Regions from separate parts of the Candidatus Clostridium eludens genome, predicted to be linked through region 2. Evidence: riboswitches for the same ligand, from Rfam matches in the RefSeq annotation. Region 2 holds a riboswitch; each other region holds the start of a gene.
What was found. Region 2 has a riboswitch for S-adenosylmethionine ahead of ACJDU8_RS05220 (ABC transporter permease). Riboswitches for the same ligand answer to the same signal wherever they lie in the genome.
Positions count from the first base shown of each region.

Region 1: linked by a shared signal. The riboswitch ahead of ACJDU8_RS06695 (methyl-accepting chemotaxis protein) and the one ahead of ACJDU8_RS05220 (ABC transporter permease) in region 2 are both predicted to bind S-adenosylmethionine.
Region 3: linked by a shared signal. The riboswitch ahead of ACJDU8_RS00375 (NifB/NifX family molybdenum-iron cluster-binding protein) and the one ahead of ACJDU8_RS05220 (ABC transporter permease) in region 2 are both predicted to bind S-adenosylmethionine.

Region 1 is NZ_JBJHZX010000007.1:97,449-102,719, forward strand. Features, by position in the region: gene ACJDU8_RS06685 (hypothetical protein) at 1-525, shown strand, start outside; gene ACJDU8_RS06690 (GMC family oxidoreductase N-terminal domain-containing protein) at 545-2,248, shown strand; gene ACJDU8_RS06695 (methyl-accepting chemotaxis protein) at 2,303-3,940, opposite strand; SAM riboswitch class I at 4,022-4,124, opposite strand; gene ACJDU8_RS06700 (pyridoxamine 5'-phosphate oxidase family protein) at 4,266-4,724, opposite strand; gene ACJDU8_RS06705 (hypothetical protein) at 4,741-5,271, opposite strand, start outside.
Region 2 is NZ_JBJHZX010000005.1:172,534-177,804, forward strand. Features, by position in the region: gene rd (rubredoxin) at 1-198, shown strand, start outside; gene ACJDU8_RS05210 (TerC/Alx family metal homeostasis membrane protein) at 604-1,467, shown strand; gene ACJDU8_RS05215 (2'-5' RNA ligase family protein) at 1,518-2,063, opposite strand; SAM riboswitch class I at 2,244-2,351, shown strand; gene ACJDU8_RS05220 (ABC transporter permease) at 2,532-3,170, shown strand; gene ACJDU8_RS05225 (glycine betaine ABC transporter substrate-binding protein) at 3,194-4,111, shown strand; gene ACJDU8_RS05230 (ABC transporter ATP-binding protein) at 4,161-5,138, shown strand; gene ACJDU8_RS05235 (ABC transporter permease) at 5,157-5,271, shown strand, end outside.
Region 3 is NZ_JBJHZX010000001.1:86,632-91,902, forward strand. Features, by position in the region: gene ACJDU8_RS00370 (nitrogenase component 1) at 1-1,353, opposite strand, end outside; gene ACJDU8_RS00375 (NifB/NifX family molybdenum-iron cluster-binding protein) at 1,643-2,185, opposite strand; SAM riboswitch class I at 2,463-2,571, opposite strand; gene ACJDU8_RS00380 (ABC transporter permease) at 2,926-5,172, opposite strand; gene ACJDU8_RS00385 (ABC transporter ATP-binding protein) at 5,172-5,271, opposite strand, start outside.

The sequences.
Region 1 (5,271 bases), on a different contig from region 2:
CAATTATTCGGGGCACTGGACTGTAATACCCATGGATATGAAATATGGCTGTTAAATAATTTTATTTCTTTACATACACCCATATCAAATTTTAACATTTATCTGGCTAATGCCACTGCAAAAATGCTGGATGTAGCTGCTAGACAATTGATTACTTCTAAAGAGAATAAGAATTCTATAGATGAAAAATTATTTGCTCACAAATGTATATTTGCATCGCTAGCACCAGATGATCGTTTTCGTGCAATAACTCTTCTGGAAGAATTAAAAGTGAACCCTGCACATTTACCTATACCTTTTTACAATAATCCAGGTGTTATAATTGCTATAATAGGTGCAATAATTATGTTTGTTACAATAGGCTACTACACTGAATGGTCAGCATATGGTTCAACCAGTATGGAAACACCTAACAAACGAAAAATAGAATATTTCCCAATAGGTTGGGAACAAGTTGGATACCCCGGACCTTCCAAGGGATATCATACTTTCCGCGGCTATTTGTTGGAGAAATTTACCGAATAAAAAACAGGAGGGCTGTTTTATGACAAAGAATGCTGATGTTATAATTATTGGTGCAGGCGGTGGAGGTGCCGTGGTTGCAAAAGAATTGGGAGAAAAGGGTATAAAAGTTTTATTGCTAGAAGCAGGAACATGGTATGGAAATAAAAAATGGCCTAGTCCACTTAAAGAGCATGGAGATATAAGCTCCACTAGCACTGAGGATCTGAGTGCTGAAATTTTACATAGATGTTTTACAGATTATGAAGGAGATACAAACGATAATATAATTGGAAGATTTCGTTGGGGACCTGCAGATAGAAGCAGGCCTGCTTGGTTTAGAAAAATTCCACAAGGAGGTTTCGCCTGGCAAAGCTCCAGCATAGGAGGATCTACACTGCTCTATTTCGGAAACTCTCCTAGGGCTTTTCCTATTTCTATGAATAATGTCTGGCCAATTTCCTATGAGGAACTAATTCCATACTATGAAAAAGTTGAATCAACACTTCCTGTTTCTCAGGCTCCAATGACAGATAAGGAAGAATTATTTTTTTATGGTGCCAAGAAAACAGGATGGCCACTTTTAAAAACACTTAACGTAACAAATCCAGGATACCGCCCCCAACCCAATGCAATTTTACCTCCCAATCCAAATGTAAAAAATTCAGATTTTAAGTTTGAATATAGTACAGAGGGCTGTACCCTTTGCGGCCATTGTATTAACGGTTGTCGTATTGGACCTTCTGTAGAAAAAGTAGCAAAACGTTCTACACTAGTTAGTTATATTCCCCTAGCTTTAGAAACTGGTAATGTAGAAGTCAGGCCCAATACATTTGCCACCAAAATTATAATAGAAAAAGATACAAGTGGAGATTTAAAATCCGTAGGTGTTAAATATAAAGATACATGGACAGGAGAAAAGGGTGAACTTAATGCGAAAGTTATAGTCATGGCAGCTGGAGCTATTGAATCTCCTAGGTTGTGGCTTAATTCAAAGCTTCCAAACAATCCTTGGGTAGGAAAAGGATTAACAAACCACTGGTTTGATTGCATATCTGGTATATTTGACGAAAAGGTTTTAATGGACATATTAGGTACTCCTGATGTAAAACCCTATGCAGGACAAAATTCAGCAGCTAGATTTGACTATCCGGGACTCGGTGCACTTCAGGGACTAGGGGTAAGTCCTGGGATATATTCCACATTATCATATTCATTAAGTAACTATGGTTACAACTTTTTACATAAACCTAATGCCGAAGAGTCCTGGGATATTAGAGGCAGGATAGTAGGACAGGAGCTTAAAGAAATTATGATGGAATACCCAAGGACACTAAGTATTCTACTATTTACTGATGACGAGGCAAGTATACTAAATACAGTTACGCTGGATAATCTTATAAAAGATGAAAATGGTTTTATTCCTGTAATCAAATATATTCCATGCAAAAACGACATACAAAAAAGAAATAAGCTTGCTGCTATTGCGGCAGATATACTTAAAAAAGCAGGCGCTAATAAAATTATACGTACAGACTGCACACACAACCTGTTGGTCCATATGCACAGCACTATGCGTATGGGGTATGTTACTGATACAAATTGCGAAGCCAAACAAGTTAAAAGATTATTCATTGCAGATAACAGTGTACTTTATAATGGTTTGGGTGGGGCTAATCCCACCCTTACAACACAAGCTCTGGCAGCACGTACAGCTGAAAAAATAGCGGATAAATATTTTAGTTAGCTTTGATGATAGGGGTGTTATCAATGGCAGTATTTGAGATAAGTCTTATATTTATTATCCCAATATTAAATCTCCCATTAGCACCCCTACAATTTCACCTTTCTTATCTATAACCGGAACTGAAAGTGCTATACAGTAATTATTAGTATCTACAGATATATACGGTTGGGATTGATATTCTCTGCCTGTTATTGATTGTTTAAAATAAGGTCTGTGCAAAAAACTAGTATATACATCTTCTTCTTTATAATCCAGGGTTATAGCCTTTCTAAGTCCATCCTTTTGTACTAATCCAAATAGTTCAAAATAAGGACATTTATCTATATTTTTTGTTAATATTTCAGTACAAATATTATAATCCATGGTACTCAAGCCCTCAATTTGTGCTATTCGCCTGAGTTCTTTTAATCCCATTTCTATATTGTTGTATACTTCTTCATCTACTTTGTAGTCTTTAGCAAAAGAGGAAATACCTTCTTTTAACTTTTTATTCATATCTGATAAATTCGAAATAGATTCAAATGCACTTTTCATGGCAGATACTTGATCCTGTGAAGCTGCAGCAACCTGCTGGGTAGCTGCAGAAGTATTTTCCGATATTTCAGATACTTGTCCCATTAAATCTTTTATATCAATTATCTTCTTATTTTGTATATTAATAACTTTATTTATACTTTCTATGGAATCTATAGACTTTTTACTTTCCCTATATATATTATCTAAATTTTCCTTTGTGGCATTAGAAAATGTTATGGTTTCATTAAATATTTCCACTTCATTATCCATACTAGAAGATATATTTGTTATTTCTGATTTAATTTCGTCTATTATACACTGTATTTCTCTGGCCTGATTAGAAGATATAGCAGCTAGTTTTCTTATTTCATTTGCCACTACTGCAAAACCTGAACCGCTTTCCTTTGCCTTTGCAGCTTCTATAGAAGCATTTAGAGAAAGCAGGTTAGTGTTTTTGCTTATATTATTTACTGCATCTGCTATATTCTGAATTTTAAAAGCTTTTTCATATAAATTTTTTACTTTTGATACTAAATTTGCATTTAAGTCTGAAGACTGATTCATCTTTTTAATTAATTCTTCACATATTTTATTACTATGTTTCACTACTTCCATCATAGAATAAGCATTACTTTCAATTAATCCCCCATTTTCTGATATAGATTTATGACCTTCTATAAACTCTTTAATAAGCGTTTCTGTTGTAATTACATCATTCATCTGCTCTATCATATCCTGGGATATATTGTTTATAGCGGAACTGGTCTCTTCTCCCGAACTTTCCACCAGCATTGCATTTGAACTTAAATCTTCACAGTGGTTTACAACTTTATCAGTCATTATGTTTGTTTCATTTATAAATCCTCTCATACTTAGAATTAATACATTTATATTGGAGCATAAATCACTAAATATGCTTCTTTCATGTACTTTTATTTTTTTCGTTAAATCTCCCTGAGATATTTCTTTTATAGATTTGTCAATATCTGACAATGATTTAAGATTCAATTTTAACATTGTCAGAATAGTTGTAACTAAAATTATAATTGCCAGAACCCATATAATGTTATTTAATATAATGCCTCTTCCTCCTACAATAGTGGAAACAATAAAAACTACTGCTGTTAAAAATACTGAAATCGTACCAAATATGGCCCCTATTTTTTTATTTTCCATGTTCAAACCCTCCCCAAAGTAAAATTAAAATACAAAGCCTCTTCTCATAACAATAAGAAGAGGCCAAAAAACTACAGCATCCTCTCATCTCCAAGGAAATATCCTTCAGGATTTAGCACATTTCTAGACTTCTAGCTGTTGCCGGGCTTCACAGGGCCAGTCCCTCCACCACTCTTGATAAGAGAGTATATATTGTATTCATTTTTATTACAATAAATTATATACATTAAAGCTACAATTTGTCAATAATTTTATAAACATTATAGAGATTGTTTATATTAAATATATAAATGCTTCTTCAACGAAACCATTGCTTAATCTATTTCTAGGCCTTTTTAATTCTATCTAAATGCTTAAAGAATGGCTTATCTTTTTCCTGCTTTTCAAACTTATCTCTTGGAGATTGATTTTCTATGGATTCGGGTTCAATAATAACAACCGCTGCCATATCAAATCCTAATTTTTCAAGGATATCTGAATATATCTCTTCGAAATATCTCCCTGTAATGAGTATTTTCACTGGTCTGCCAATTATTGTATAGCTTTCTTTATTTTTTCCGCATATTGCAATTGAAACTTTTTTATCATACCATATACTTCCTGTTATATTTCTATAACTTTGTGACGACTCAAAAAGTTCAACATATTCAATATTCCCTTCTTCATTAATATGGATGGTCTGCTTTACACTGGTATGAGGTATGCCGTTTATTCCAACAGTTGCAAGTATCTTTGTGGTCTCTGAATTATTAATAATATTCTTTATATCATTTATGTTTGCCATTTCATTCTTCACCCCTTTATAACACTCTCTGTAAATCAGAATTAGGATGATTCCCGCATCTGCGATAATCGTCAAAATCTATTGTTAATCCATATTTTGTTCTAATATCATTAAGGCCTTTAGCTAACCTTACATAATATTCCAGTGATGCATTCTTCTGATCTCCAAAAAATGAAAGCGGTCTTGGAACCCAAACAATATATACGACTGATACACCACTGCTCATTAGATCTTCCGCTTCTTCAAGTGTATTTTTAAGTGCTTCGTCTTCAGTTTTAAACCCATTTGGCTTTGCTAGTTCAACGCCTCCAACAATTCCTGAATTTACATTTCCTTTCCCAAAAATATTGACTGCCCTTTTAAGACGATTTTTCCATTCATTATATCCAACCCACTCTTCTTTACCAGGACAAATCCATTTAAATAAATCATTATTTAGAACCTCTATATCAGAAGTATAACTTGTTAACCCTGTTTCATTATATAAACGCCCTAGTTGCTCTTCATTTAATGCAGTTGTTATTATTTGGCTTGGGAATCTCCTTGT
Region 2 (5,271 bases):
ACTCACGCAGCAAATAAGAATAATCCTGTAAAAAACATGCCTAAGTATCAATGTTCAATATGCGGATACATTTATGATCCTGCTATAGGAGATCCTGACTCGGGTGTTAAAGTAGGTACTCTATTTGAAAATTTACCTAGCAACTGGAAATGCCCAGTCTGTGGTGTAGGCAAAGATAAATTTAAACCCTTAGACTAAATAATAATTATATGATTTAAAATCTTTACATTAACTATAGGATTTCCTTTTACAAATTGACATTATAAGTTTTTAAAAAGTTAAAGGAACTCCTATAGTTTTACTATAAATTATAAAAATTTAATATTATTATGTTGAAAATATATAAAATATATATTAATATATAAATATAAAGTTAAACTTAATAATTGCTGTTAAAAGGGAGTAATTGAAATTACAAAGTCAACATTTCGATTTATATTTTCTAAATCTGGTTTTGTAAACCCTAACAGGGTAATAAGACTTTTAACATAATTCATAATTTTACTTATTGTGAATTACGTTAAAGGTCTTATTTTTTTTATTATAAGTTTGCTTGTTATTTGATTTTCAGATACTCAATTAAAAAATGGGAGGTAAAATTTTATGTCTACAAAAAAATCTTTATTACGCTTATGCTTTTGGGTAGGACTAGCTTTAATATTTAACATTGGAATTTATATTTTCATGGGACCGGAAAAAGCCCTATCTTTTCTAGGCGGGTATGTAATTGAACAAAGTCTCAGCCTTGATAATATCTTTTTATTCTTACTCATATTTGAAAGTTTTTCAATAAAACCAGAATATCAAAAAAGAGTATTAACCTACGGAATCTTCGGAGCAGTGGTATTAAGGCTTATATTTATACTATTAGGAGTAACCATTGTCAATAAATTTCACTGGATGTTATATATATTTGGACTGGTACTTATAGTAAGTGGTATTAAAATGTTTTTTAACCATAATAAATCGAATAACTTTCATGACAGTAAAATAATTAAATTACTTAATAAAATAATTCCGGTATCCAAAGAATTACAAGGCGAAAAATTTTTTGTTAAGAAAAATAGCATACTTTATGCAACTCCATTATTCGCTATATTAATATTAATAGAAGCTTCAGATATAATTTTTGCAATAGACTCAATACCTGCTATATTTTCTATAACTACAGATCCGTTTATAGTATATACTTCAAATATATTTGCTATATTAGGGCTTAGAAACATGTATTTTGTACTTGAAAAACTTCATAAAAGCTTTGCTTATGTTAAATATGGAGTTGCATGTATACTTATATTTACAGGCATTAAACTTTCAATTACTTTTTTCCACATAAATATTTCAATAATAGCATCCTTATTAATTATATTTGCAATAATGTCAGCGAGTATTTTAGCCTCTATGATTTTAAATAAAAAAGCAGCTACTTACCATCCTTCCAAAATCTCTAAAAACTCTACTAAATAACTGTACAAACATATTTTAAAATTAAGGATAAATTTTAATGATAGCCTAGCTTATAGAATTTCATGGCTATCATTAAGTTTATACTTTTTTACTAATTCCCATGTATTATTTTTCCACTGATAAAGAGATATATTATCAAAATACTCATTAAAATTACAGGTATATTTATTAACATAATCCCATATTTCTTTGAATCTATCCTTTATTCTCTTAGATACTACGGTACAATGAAAAACTTTATTTTTTCCTTCATTATGTTTGAATTTTATCCACGGTACCTTTTCTAATTCATCTATAAAATCGTCGTGGACTTTTTTAGCTTGTGATGACATTTTTATATCCATATAAACTACATCTTCTCTAAATGTTCCATAACCTTCAATTTTTATTGGTGGCTTATAATTACTCTTAGAAAATTTATTTAAGATATTTGTTATATCCTCAATTTTATCAGTTTCAAAAGGTGCTTTTATTGTAAAATGGGCCGGTAATTTAGTACGTTTTTTATTGAATTTATAACAGACATCATTAGTTAATTTCTCATGAAATTTTAATGCTTCTCCACCTATAGCACACACAATAACGTATCGTTCCACCTTAATCTCTTCCTTTCATTATTTATCAATGAACATTATATCATTATTATTTTCATATAACTACATTTCCATTCTCAATTACTTTGTGTACTATATTTAGAAATTATATAAAAATTAGGTATTGACAAACATATTATAAGAATATATACTTTTTCATAAAATATAATTAAATATGGAAAATTCTTATCAAGAGTGACAGAGGGACTGGCCCTATGAAGTCTAAGCAACCTGAATATAATTTTATTTAACGGTGCTAATTCCAGAGGGTGAAAACCCAGAAGATGAGAAGCCCAAAGATTACAATAGTTTTCTGCAGTTTCTCAGCGGAAAATTTTTTTATTTTTAATAGAATTGCTTAGTTAACTACAAAACTAGAGGCTAAGTTAATCTTTTCACAACTTAATAATTTAAAAAGATCAACCTGGTCTTTCCCATTTTATTTATTAACAGGAGGAGGTGAAAATTATTATGTTAGCTGCTATTATTAATTATTTGCAAAGTACTCATTTAGAATATTATAAGGCTATTAGAATTCACATATTAATAAGTACTATAGCCATTGTAACTAGCATTATCATATCTGTACCACTGGGAATTATATGTTCTAAAAATAAAAAATTTTCCACAGTCATAATGAACTTATTTAATTTTTTAAGAATTATTCCGAGTCTGGCCATACTTGTACTAGTTATGCCTATACTTGGAACTGGCTTTCCTCCCGCTCTATTGGCGCTAACTATTCTTGCTATACCGCCTACTTTAATAAATACCTATCTGGGATTTAAAAATGTAGATAAATTCATCTTAGAAAGTGCCAGAGGCATGGGCATGGGACCCCAAAGAATACTATTTAAAATTGAACTACCACTAGCTCTGCCTTTAATAATTACAGGCATCAGAACTTCTGCTGTAGAAGTAATAGCCAGTGCTGCTTTAGCATCATACATTGGGGCCGGAGGTCTTGGAGATTTTATATTTACAGGTTTAAGTCTGAATGATTCTAAAATGCTGCTACTTGGAGGAATTTCCGTTGCACTGTTATCTATAACATCAGAAATATTGCTAGCTCTATTACAACATAATATCATTAGATACCAAAGAATTTAAATAAATTATAGGGGGAATTAAATATGTATAAAAAATTTAAAAAGACTGTATTATTCTCATTAGCTGCTTCACTGTTATTTACTCTTTCTTTTACAGGCTGCGGCAATAAATCAAATACTGCCGGCTCCAATAAGCCTACTATAAAAGTGGGTTCTAAAAACTTTACAGAATCACTTATTCTAGGTGAATTATATGCAGATGCTTTAGAAAAGGCAGGATATAAAGTAGAAAGAAAATTGAATTTAGGTGATGCTGTAGTACATCCTTCCCTAGTTAAGGGAGATATAGATCTTTATCCTGAATATACTGGTACAGGCTTGCAGTCAATATTAAAAGAGCAGCCTAAATTTGATTCAAAAGAAGTCTATGACGAAGTATCTAAAAAATATAAAGAAAAATTCAACTTAATTTGGCTAAACCCATCTTCTGGAAATGATTCGCAAGGACTGGTTATCACTAAAAAAGCATCAGATAAATATAACATTCATACTATTTCTGACCTACAAAAAAATGCCAGTAACTTAAGGTATGCATCCCAAGGAGAATTTGACGTAAGAGCTGATGGTATGCCTAGGTTAGTACAAATATATGGTGCATTTAATTTTAAGGATAAAAAAATATATGATAATGGCATTAAATACGATGTACTTCATAATGATAAAGCTGATGTAGCAGTTGCATATACTACAGAAGGACAACTACGTAAGGATGAATTTGTATCACTGGAAGACGACAAGCATGCATGGCCACCTTATAATGTAGCGCCAGTGGTTAGAGGTGATATTTTAAGCAAAAATCCTGAAATAAAGGATATTTTAAATAAAGTCACTGCTAAATTAGATAATGCTACTTTAATTAAGCTAAATGCTCAGGTAGATATAGATAAGAAAGAATACTCAGATGTAGCAAAAGACTTTTTTAATAAGGAGTTTAGCAAATAATACATTATATTTTAATATGATGTATGCTATGAAAAGAGGTGAATATAGTTTGGCAAATACTGCAATAGAATTTTTAAATGTAAGCAAAAAATTTCCCAAAGCCTCTAAATATTCTATTACCGATATAAGTGTAAGTATTGAAGAGGGAAATTTTATAACTATTTTAGGGACTTCCGGTTCAGGAAAAACTACATTTTTAAAAATGATTAATCGAATATACGAAGCTACCTCAGGAGATATATTATTCTTTGGCAAAAATATAAAAAAACTTCCTGTAGAGGACTATAGGCGAAAGATTGGGTATGTTATTCAACAGATAGGTTTATTCCCTCATATGACTGTAGAAGCAAACATTGCAACAGTTCCACAAATTTTAAAATGGGATAAAAATAAGATAAATGATAGAATAGATTATTTACTTAATTTAGTAAGTCTTTCTCCTAAGGACTTCAGAAAAAGATATCCGGGACAATTATCTGGAGGTCAGCAGCAAAGAGTAGGAATTGCCAGAGCCATGGCCGCAGATCCATCTGTAATGCTAATGGATGAGCCATTTGGGGCCATCGATGCTATTACAAGGCAAACCCTGCAGGATGAGCTAATAAAAATACAAAAAAAACTTAACAAAACAATACTTTTTGTAACTCATGATGTAAATGAAGCTTTTAAATTGGGAGATAAAATTATCATTATGAATGAAGGTAAGATTCAACAATTTGATACTGCCTACAACATTTTGTTTAAACCTGCTAATAATTATGTATCTAAGCTAATTTCTTCTGACAATATATTGCAGAGATTGAAATTACTTAAGGCCAGCTCCGTAATGCTGCCTATAGATTTCTCTATAAAAAATACCTCTTATAGAATAAGCCCTGATGAAACTTTAGATAATGTACTGGCCTTTTTCCTTGAAAATAATATAGAGTACATTATTGTAGAAGATAAAAACCAAAACCCCATAGGTAAAATAACCTTAGAACAATTAAAAGCAAATCCTAAAGTAGATAAGCTGGAAATATGTTGAGATAGAAAGGTGGAAATTATGCTAGATTATTTATTTAAATATTATGATAAAATGGCACAACTATTGGCAGAACATCTTTATATTGTATCTTTAACAATTGCCTTGTCACTATTAATTTCAATACCTGTATCAA
Region 3 (5,271 bases), on a different contig from region 2:
GTAAATTTTATCTCCCAATTCAATTACCCCATCGTATGCAATTCCTAAATTTGCATCTGCTACCTGAAAAGAAGGAATTCCTAGTTTAGTTCCAATTGTTGAAATTTGACCATGTCTTACAACCAGTACATCCGGTTTTAAGACATTTAATATATTAATAAATTCATATGGCTGCTTATTACAAACAGTATAATTTTCAACATCTCCAGTGATCTTAACCATGTTTCCTATACTATTTACTTCACCATAATCATTGTCATATACTTGATCATGATGGAATCCAGTTGCCCCTACAACCTCCAATCCAAGGGATCTGCAGGAGCTTACAATACTATGTACAAAAGAATCTCCTGCTAAAATATACACTCTCTTACCCTCTAATTTACCTTTAAGGTAATCTAATCTGGGCTTTATTCTCTCATGTTCTTCTCTAATTACTTTTTCAACTAATTCTTCCCTATTGGTGATTCTTCCCAAATCCCTTAACCAAATATCTGTCCACTCTATTCCATAAGGTACAGGAGCCTTTATCTCAGGAACTCCAAATTCTTTTTCTAATGCTGCTGAAATATAAGTTCCAAGAGTTTCGCAAATATGGGTTGAAGCTACTGCAGCTGACATTTCCTCTAAATCTTGTACACTTGAAAATGGAAATAAATATTTAGGTTTTAATCCTATTTTACTTAGCACATCTGTAAAAGCATGGGTTCCTTGAAAGTTAAAAACATTAACTATATTCTCTGATTTTTTCTTTGCAGGTTTAACAAGTTTACGCAAGATACCATGAGCTGTAGCATCGAATCCAGTACTCCAAATTTTTGATTTAAATCCTTCGCAATATACTGGCACAATAGGAATTCCTAGCTCTTCTTCTAATTCATCAGCAACACTTTCAACATCTTCTCCTATAATTCCGGATACACAAGAAGTATTTACAAATATTGCTTTTGGATTAAATCTTTTCTTTGCTTCCCTTATACCTTTTCTTAACTTCTCATCACCACCGTAAATTGTATCCTTTTCTTCTAAATTTGTGCTAATAGCTTTTATATTATCTGATTTTAAACCTCTGTGAATTGTCCCTTGGTGACGCCCATCGTTAAACCCACTAAAATCACCTGCACAGCCTATTGGAGCGTGGTTCACTACTGCTGCATCTAAAATTATTGAATTTAATACAAATGCACATCCTGATGCACAGCTGCCACATTGATTGAAAATTCTACCTTTCATTTTAATCTTACATCCAAGTGACTTTTCATATAGTTCACTTGCTTTTCCATGGAAAGACAAGATAGAGCCAAGTCTCTGTTCTCTTGGTTCCACTTCCGGTAAATCCAAATTAATACCCATTTATTTATCACCTCTAAACTTTTTTATTAGTTTAAATATCACCTTTGATTCACCATCCTCTATTACCTTGGCCTTTATTTACCCGAACGCTACCATTGCTAACACCCCCATCGCACTCTGTGAAAGCGATTCACACAAAATTAAAAATTTTGGTTCTCTGCTTTTCTATCAAAGTGGAGGATAAGCACTGCTACGCGCCTGGATAAGTTCTGCTAAGATTCAGATGGAGAAGAGTATTCCTCATAAGCAAACTCCACCTGAACCTAAGAATCACTTGATTAATACCTTGTCAAAAAGAATTTATCTTCTGCTTTTTGATACGTTTTAATGATTTACGTTCATCACTTCTCTTGTAATACCTTATTATTGTTTTTAATGCTTCATCAAGTTTCATATTAATGCCAAACACAGAAATATTATTTCTTCCTAATTGCTTTTCTGATCCAGGCCCACATCTACTACATAACAAACATCTGCAATCAGAAATGGTTTCTATTTTTTTTTGATTCTTAGGATTAACGTGACCACAAGAATGTTCAGATGAACATGAACTACAACTTCCATTATTCTTTTGATTTTTCTCAACTAGCCTTTCTCCTAAATTCTCATAAGTCTCATCATCATTTACTTTTATTATGAAAAAAGAATTTGAAGCGCCAAAATGTTTATCAATGTTGACTCCATCTGTTGAAGCAACTGCAATATTATATCCCATTAATACCATCTCCTTATTTAAAATACTTATCATATCTAAATTTTTAAAGTATCTTGCCTGAAACTTAACATATCTTCTTTCCTGCTTTAATGTATTTAACACTCTTAAATTAAACATGTTAAAGATTAACTATATAATACATATAGAAACTCTAAAAATAGAAAAGGCTATATTTTTCATCAAGAAAAACATAGCCTCCAGTTTCCTAGTCAACTATTTTAATATAATTTACCATTTTATCGATATTTTCCATATCATGCAAACCTAAATTCTTTACTTTATTCTAACCTTTTTAAAAAAATCATTTTCTAAATAACAATAATAAAAAGACTATAATTCCCATATAAGAAAAATAGCCTCTGCTAACAAAAATAATTTAATAAGACTTCTACTTTTCTTATCTCTCAGAAGTATTAAAATACATCTGTAGGAATTGACACCGATACATAAATGTGGGTTGTCGGGCTTCACGGGGCCTATCCCTCCACCGCTCTTGATAAGAGTATGTTGTATTAAGTTTCAAACAATTGATTTTTTAAATACTTTCAATAATCGATCATATGCTTATTATATTAATTATACTTTATTATGTCAATACTAAATTTTATAAAAACTCATAGTAATTAAATTTACATTTCAAGTAAATATACTACTATATTCTCTGCAGCACGTAATATATGAAATATCCATTTCTAATAATCATACTCTGATTTAAATAAAAACCCCGGCGTTCGCCAGGGCTTTTTATCTAAAAGTGTTTCAACTAGTATTTAAAACATACCTTATATTCTGATTAAGTTTAAATTACTTTCTATATACTATATACAACTACTCCATAAATAGTTACAAAATTATACTTATTCCATTGATGCTTTTAAAGCTTCACTCATAGAGATTTTATATATCTTTTTTCTATTTAAAGCTTTGGATAACTCATAAGTTAGATAAACTACTACAAACCCCACAATAACATAAGAATAATTAATCGTTATTGGTATTGCCAACTTAATACTTTCTGTTAATGATCTGAACAATAGGTCCATAGATGCCAGAATAAGTGGTATGCCTATAATATATCCAACTATAATAATTATGGAAGAGCTGTTTAAAATCAATGAATTTATTTCTTTTCTCCTATATCCTAAAATTTTCATCAAAGATATGTTCATTTTATTTTCCTCAATTATAAGAGATGTTACCACATAAATAACGATAAGCCCAATAATAAACGACATAGAAGCTATAACTCCTATGGTTACCTGCAGAGGCTGCATAGTTGCATTAAAAGCCTTTATAGAATCATCAAACATCCGGGAACTATATAATAACTTTTCAGGAATATTCAGTTTAACCTTACTCCATAACCCAATGTAGCTTCCCGCAGGAAGTCCAAGCATGCTGTTAAATTGTGAAATAGGCATAAAAATATATTCCCCTGCATAAGTTTCTGCAATATTGGCAGCAGTTATTTCATATTCCCTTGAGTCAATTTTATTCACAACTCTAATTGTATCACCAGGCATAACTTTTAATTTTGCTGCTAGCGGTTTAGTAATAATAACCTTGTCTTTATTTAACTCTGCTCCTGTGTTATCTTTAAGTGAAATATATTTTGAATAAGAATTAATTCCACAGACTTCAAAAGTTGTATTCCTATTTGATTTTAATATAAACATAGCTGCAGAAAAAGTTTCTGCACTTGAAGGTACCTGGTCCTGGCGAAGAGAATTATATACATACTCGTACTGAAACTTAAAAGTGTTTTTTAAGCTGTCTTTCATTAAATAATCTAAAGAACTTTTTGCTGTAAAACCAAAAAGTAAAAGCATAGTGGCAAGAATTACTCCAAATAACAGGAATATGAGCCTTGGTAAGCTTCTGACCTGCTCTCTTATTTTAAATTTTGTTGAGAATTTTAATTTATCTAATGTAAGCTTTCGTTCAATAAAGCCTATTTTGTTATTCTTCCTTCCACCTTTCATCAATTCTACCGGAGAATATTGCAATTGCCTATTTAAAATAAAGTACCCACTGATACACTGAAATAATATTGGCAGTAGTAAACTTATACCAATATATTTAAAATTAAAACTCATTGAGTCTATAGGTATGTTAAAATAAGACACCATAATACCAACCATGGGTTTCACTAACACAGCTCCTAATATACTTCCTAATATACTTCCTGTTAACCCTATCCACAGTGGATATAAAAGATAATGCTTTTTAATTTCCTTTCTTCTATAGCCCAGAGAATAAAGAGTTCCAATAATAACCGATTCCCTTTTAAGCAGCCTCCACATGACTATACCTGTCAATATGCAAGTAAGAAACAATATAATCAAAGGCACAGAAGAGCTTATTTTACTAATACCTTGAATCTTAGTATTAACAAAAGTTATTCTATTGTTTTCACCAGCATCAGTCCATTGAGTAATAATAATGTCTTTACCTTTTAAGTAGTTTCTAAACTGCAGTGATTGATTATATATACTAGTACTATTTGAATTAAATTTTATTGAATAAAAGTTATTTCCTTCATTAAATTTATGGAAATCATCCTTACTAATAACTGCAATTCCAAAGCTATCTGGATTACTCATTATATCACTTTGGGATTTTAATGGATAAATATAATTGGGAAGCGACATAAATCCAGCTATTTTAAAAGATTTATTAAATATGTGTATTTCATTTCCCACTTTTAATTTATTGGTTCTAGCAAAAGCAGGATCTATAAGAATATCATTTCCGCTTAACTTCTTGCCTTCTATAATTGCAGGAATATTAACTTTTGTATTCTCACTAAATATTCTTAAAATCTTATCCTTTGAAATCTGATAATCAAAAGTATTACATTCTTCAATACTGGCATTGAATTTTGATTCCAAATTATTTATATCATTCAATTTATTATTTGTTACGAAACTGGCATCTTCCTGCACATAATTTTTTTCAAAGGAAGATGTCATACCAGCCATGTTCGTTGAAAGTTGATTTAACATGGTATAGAGCATGCAGCTTATTATAATCAACATTATAGAGCCAATATACTGAGACTTGTTTTCCATTATGGTTCTTTTAATCTTTTTATTAATAATCATTACCACTCAATCCTTTCTGCCGGAATAACTGTTTCATTGATTATTTCCTTAACTACCTCTCCGCTTCTGATTCTATAAACTCTACTGGCCATAGCACTT